2 linked regions of the Corallococcus caeni genome follow. The protein of the gene in region 2 binds, or shares a complex with, the protein of the main gene of each other region. Links are inferred from orthologs where the notes say so. Each region holds a gene or a part of one and is shown on either strand. Other genes may lie near its edges.

What was found. Proteins that work in one complex are often made in the same cells at the same time.
Region 1: rplT (region 2) and rplI share a complex: the UniProt entries of both Bacillus subtilis proteins name them as parts of the 50S ribosomal subunit. The link is inferred for Corallococcus caeni from one-to-one orthologs.

What each region holds. Positions count from the first base shown.
Region 1 is NZ_BTTW01000004.1:573,102-576,023, reverse strand. It holds rplI (50S ribosomal protein L9), read left to right. Parts: upstream 1-1,200; coding sequence 1,201-1,644; downstream 1,645-2,922. Other genes in the region: AABA78_RS20505 (acyltransferase family protein), read left to right, coding at 1,852-2,922; rpsR (30S ribosomal protein S18), read left to right, coding at 763-1,170; rpsF (30S ribosomal protein S6), read left to right, coding at 233-712. UniProt on the Bacillus subtilis protein: Binds to the 23S rRNA.
Region 2 is NZ_BTTW01000003.1:856,512-859,297, forward strand. It holds rplT (50S ribosomal protein L20), read right to left. Parts: upstream 1,675-2,786; coding sequence 1,327-1,674; downstream 1-1,326. Other genes in the region: pheT (phenylalanine--tRNA ligase subunit beta), read right to left, coding at 1-123; pheS (phenylalanine--tRNA ligase subunit alpha), read right to left, coding at 154-1,203; rpmI (50S ribosomal protein L35), read right to left, coding at 1,767-1,973; infC (translation initiation factor IF-3), read right to left, coding at 2,071-2,757. UniProt on the Bacillus subtilis protein: Binds directly to 23S ribosomal RNA and is necessary for the in vitro assembly process of the 50S ribosomal subunit. It is not involved in the protein synthesizing functions of that subunit.

The DNA.
Region 1 (2,922 bases), on a different replicon or contig from region 2:
CGCTTGACTTTCCAGGAGGGGTCCTCTTAGAAGCCCCTTCCCCCGGAGTGTGTCCCACGCGTGCTGGGGGATGTTCTTTCAAAGCTTCCCGTGTTCAGGCACGGGCCAAGGCGCGATGGTGACGGGCGCGCGAGAGGATTTCCCGTCCCCGGTGGTGGCCTTCGAGGGTCACCGGCCGTTTCCCCGCTCCCCGGATGGTCCGGGGGGCACTCGACCCCAAGGGGAGAGAAACATGGCAGAGACGCAGGCCGCCAAGCGGCTTCGTGAGTACGAGACCATCTTCCTGGTCAAGCCGGACCTCACCGACGACAACGTGGACAAGCTGAAGGAGCGCGTCCGCGGCATCGTTTCGCGCGAGGGCGGCAAGGTCCTCCGCTTCACGGTGTGGGGGAAGAAGAAGACGCTGTTCCCCGTGGCCAAGCAGCCGCGCGCCATCTACGTCCACACGAGCTTCCTGGGTGACGGCAAGCTGGTGGCGGAGATCGAGCGCAACCTGCGCAACCTCGACGAGGTCACCCGCTACATCTCCGTGAAGATCGCGGACGAGGTGGACCCCGAGTCGCGTCCGGTCCTCGAGGACCTGAAGCTGGCCGGCGACGTCGAGGAGACCCGTCCGGGCGCTCCCGCCGAGCGCGAGGGTGGCGGCTTCCGGAGCGAGGCGCCGGAGTTCGCGGCTGTCGATTCGGAAGAGGACTCCGCGGAGGAGGCGTAAGCCTCTTCTGACGGGTCATTCCCCCAACCTTCCAGGAAACGAGAACGTTCATGAGCAACGGCATGGATAGCAAGCAGGGCGCGGGCGCTTCCCGCGGCCCCGGTGGTGGCGGTGGCGGCTACGGCGGCGGTTCGCGCGGTGGCGACCGTGGCGGTGATCGCGGCGGTGACCGCGACCGTGGTGGTGATCGTGGCGACCGCGGCGGCATGGGCGGCGACGACGACAAGCGCGGTGGTCGTGGCTTCGGCCGCAAGAAGGTCTGCCGGTTCTGCGCGGAGAAGAACGCGTCGGTGGACTTCAAGGACCAGGCGACGCTGAAGTACTTCGTCACCGAGCGCGGCAAGATCATCCCCCGCCGCATCTCCGGCAACTGCGCGAAGCACCAGCGTGAGGTGGCGATCGCCATCAAGCGCGCCCGCGGCATCGCGCTCCTCCCCTACAACGCGGTGGTCGGCTAGCCGCCGGTCCGCAACACAGGAGACAGAAACATGAAGGTCATTCTGCGTGAGGACATCGACAACCTCGGCAAGTCCGGCGAGCTCGTCACGGTGAAGGACGGCTTCGGCCGCAACTTCCTTCTGCCGCGCAAGAAGGCGGTCCTGGCGAGCGAGCAGAACATGCGCCAGCTGGAGCACGAGAAGTCCGTGCAGACCGCTCGCAACGCCAAGCTGAAGGGCGCTGCCGACGAGCAGGCCAAGAAGCTGGGCAACGTCAAGGTCACCATCAAGCGCAAGGTCGGCGAGCAGGACAAGCTGTTCGGCTCCGTCACGGTGCTGGACATCGCCGAGGCGCTCGCGTCCCAGGGTCAGCAGGTGGATCGCCGCCAGCTGCACCTGGCCGAGCCCATCAAGTCGCTGGGCAGCTACGACGTGGAGCTGCGCCTGCACCGCGAGGTGACGGCGAAGATCAAGGTCGACGTGGTGGCCGAGTAGTCCACCGCTTCACCTGAAGCGCTCCATGGCTTCACGGGAAGGGCCGTCCGGGCAACCGGGCGGCCCTTTTCGCGTCTCGAGGGGCCCCCCAGGTCGCCGGGGGAGTCCGGCTCGCGCCGCTGCCGGTCCGTTCCACGGCATCCGCGTGGAGGCGGAGGCCCGGGCGTGGGTACTTCAGCGGCGGACACCGCCTGGAGGTCCCTGCCCATGAACGCCCCATCACGCCCCGCCGCCGCGCACCACCCCGACCTGGACTGGCTCCGGGTGCTGGCCATCGTGGTGCTGCACCTGTTCCACACAGGGATGATGTTCAACACCTGGGAGTGGCACATCAAGAGCCCCCAGGCGCTGCCCCAGCTGGAGCCCGTCATGGGCGTCCTGCACCTGGTGCGCATGCCGCTCTTGATGGTCATCTCCGGCGCGGGCACCGCGTTCGCGCTCCGGCGGCGCACGTTGGGGGCGTTCGCGAAGGACCGGACGAAGCGGCTGTTGCTGCCGCTGGTGTTCGGCATGTTCGTGGTGGTGCCGCCGCAGATCTACGTGGAGCGGCTGTTCCGGGGGCAGTTCCAGGGCGGCTACGCCGCGTTCTACCCGACGGTGTTCGACTTCGTGCCCTACCCCGCGGGCAGCTTCAGCTGGCACCATCTGTGGTTCGTGGCCTACCTGTTCCACTACTGCATCCTGGCCCTGCCCCTGTTCGCGGCGCTGCGAACGGAGCGCGGGGAGCGGTTCCTCGCGCGGGCGGACGCGTGGCTGTCGCGGGGGGTGAACGTGCTGTGGCTCGGGGTGCCGCTGGTGCTCGTCCGGGTGCTCCTGCGCGGCTTCCCGGAGACGCACGCGCTGTTCGATGATCCGCGCACCTTCCTCATGTACGGCCTGCTCTTCCTGTACGGCCACCTGCTGGGCCGCTGCCCGGGCGTGTGGGGCCGGCTGGTGACGCTGCGGCACGGGCTGCTGGCCCTGGCGGTGGCGGCGCTCGTGGTGGAGGTGGTGTGGCCGTGGCCGGTGATGCCGGTGGTGCCCGCCATCGTGGGGGGCTCCATCCTCATCTGGAGCGGGCTGCTGGTGGCGCTGGCCTACGCGCGGCGGCACATCCGCGTGTCCCCCGCGTGGCTGCCGCACGCGCAGGCGCTGTCGTATCCGTTCTACATCTTCCACCAGACGGTCATCGTGTGCGTGGGCTACCTGTGCCTGCGGCTGCCGGTGGGGCCCTGGGCCATGCTCCTGACGGTGCTGATCGTGTCCTTCGCCCTCACGCTGGCGCTGTGCGAGGCCGTG
Region 2 (2,786 bases):
GCCCTCGCCGGGGCGCTCCACCCCTTCAATCTCCAGGCCCGCCGCGGTCAGCTTGCGCGCCAGCTCGTCCACGGACGGCGGCAGCGCCACGTAATCACCCAGCCACTTCACTGAAATCTTCACAGGGTTGTCCTCTTGAGTGGTGGGCCGGAATCAGAACTGCGCGAGGAAGCGCGCGTCGTTCTCGAACATCATCCGCAGGTCGTCGATGCCGTAGCGCAGCATGGCCAGGCGCTCCACGCCCATGCCGAACGCGTAGCCCGTCACCTCCTTCGGGTCGTAGCCTGCGGCGGTGAAGACGTTCGGGTGCACCATGCCGCTGCCCAGCACCTCCAGCCACCCGGTCTGCTTGCACACGCGGCAGCCCTTGCCGCCGCACGACGCACAGGTGACGTCCACCTCCGCGGAGGGCTCCGTGAAGGGGAAGAAGGATGGGCGGAAGCGCGTGCGCGTCTCCGAGCCGAAGAACGCCTTCACGAACGCGTCCAGCGTCCCCTTCAGCTCCGCGAAGCTCACGTCCTTGTCCACCAGCAGGCCTTCCACCTGGTGGAACATGGGCGTGTGCGTGATGTCCGAGTCGCGCCGGTACACCCGGCCCGGCATCACCGCGCGGATGGGCGGCTTGCGCGACAGCATGTGCCGCACCTGCACCGGCGACGTGTGCGTGCGCAGCAGCGACGGGCTGTCCGCCTTCTTCGCGTGGCCCAGGCTGGGCTCGTCCACGTAGAACGTGTCCTGCATGTCCCGCGCGGGGTGGTCCTTGGGCAGGTTCAGCGCCTCGAAGTTGAAGTAGTCGAGTTCAATCTCCGGCCCGACCGCGACCTCGAACCCGAGCCGCGCGAACGTGCGGACGATGTCCTCCAGCGTGCGCGACACCGGGTGCCGTCCACCCGGCGGCACCGCGCGCCCGGGCAGCGTCACGTCCAGCTTCGGGCCCTTCAGCTGGGCCTCCAGCGCGGCCTCCTCGGCGCGCCGCGTGGCGTCCGCCAGGAGCTGCTCCAGCTCCGCCTTGACGATGTTGGCGATCTCTCCCAGGGCGCGCCGCTCGTCCGGGGGCAGCTTGCCCATGCCCCCCAGCACCGCGGACAGCTCACCCTTCTTGCCCAGGTAGCGGATGCGCAAAGCCTCCACCTGCGAGGGCTCCGACACGCCGGAGATCTCCTGGCGCGCCGCGTCCGCCAACGCCTGCAACCGGTCTCGCATGGTCCTCTTCCCGCCTTCCATTCACGCCCCGGACGCCTCAAGCGCCGGGCAAGAAAAAGGGCCGCCCCCTGGTGGAGGCAGCCCGTTTCAGCTTCGGGGGCCGGCGTCACCGCCGGCCGTGTCTCAGGCTGCCTTCGCGATGTTGGCGATGGCGGCAAAGCCCGCGGGGTCCGCGATGGCCAGATCGGACAGGACCTTGCGGTCCAGGTTGATCTTCGCCTTCGCCAAGCCGGCGATCAGCTTGGAGTAGGACAGGCCCACGGTGCGGGCGGCCGCGTTGATGCGGACGATCCACAGCGAGCGGAAGTTGCGCTTGCGCACCGCGCGGTCGCGGGTGGCGTAGTCCAGGGCGCGCTCGACGGCCTGGTTCGCACGGCGGTAGCAGTTCTTGCGACGGCCGCGGAAGCCCTTGGCAAGCTTGAGAATGCGATTACGACGACGACGAGCCTTGAATCCCTTTTTGACGCGCATGACACACTCCTGACTTCTGGAAGGGGGCCCCGGGGCGCTGGCTTCACGCCGCTCCGCCAGGACTCACGATTGGTTCAAACCCGAGGAACGACTCAGGCGCCGTAGGGGAACAGCTCCTTGATGACCTTCTTGGCGTCCATGTCGCGCAGGTGGCCCGTGCCACGGTTGCCGCGCTTCTGCTTGGGCGTCTTGGAGAAGGTGAACAGGTGCTTGCTGAACGCCTTGCCGAACTTCACCTGGCCGCTCTTCTTCACGTGGAAGCGCTTCTTCGCGGCGCTGCGGGTCTTCAACTTGGGCATGATCCCAAACCTTCCTTCTGCCTGTCGGCCGGCAGTCTTCGTGACTGACGGCGGACCGGGGCACACGGTCCCCGGACGCTTTGGGCGGAAGCCTCTATCACTCTTTTGCCGCGACGGGGGCAGGATTTCCTACAGCCGACGCGGAAACGACCGCCGCGGCGACCGCCGGCCTGCCTTCCTGCTTCCTGGCGGCCGCCTCCACCGCCTGGCGGGCGAGCTCCCGGGCGCGCTGGGCCACCTTCGGGTTGGGAGCCAGGATCATGAACATCTGGCGCCCCTCCATCCGGGGGTTCTGCTCCACCACCGCGATTTCCTTCAGGTCCTTCGTCACGTCGTCCAGGATCGCGCTCCCCAGCTCCTTGTGGGTGATTTCACGACCCCGGAACTGGATGGTGATCTTCGCCTTGTTCCCCTCCTCCAGGAACCGGCGGACGTTGCGGACCTTGAACTCGTAGTCGTGCTCCTCCGTCTTGGGGCGGAGCTTCACCTCTTTCAGGTGGACCACGACCTGCTTCTTCTTCGCGTCCGAGGCCTTCTTCTTCTCCTCGTACTTGAACTTGCCGTAGTCCATGATCTTGCAGACCGGCGGCTTCGCCATGGGGGAGATCTCGACGAGGTCGAGACCGTCCGCCTGGGCGCGCGTCAGGGCTGATTCCAGGGACATGACCCCGAGCTGCTCGGCGTTCGGTCCGACGACGCGGACCTCCCGGGCTCGGATACGGCGATTGGTTCTCTGATCGCGGACGATGGGAGGACCCTCCGACGGCTCGGGGACTGAGGGCATGCCTCAATCCCCGGAAGTCGCGCAAGTAG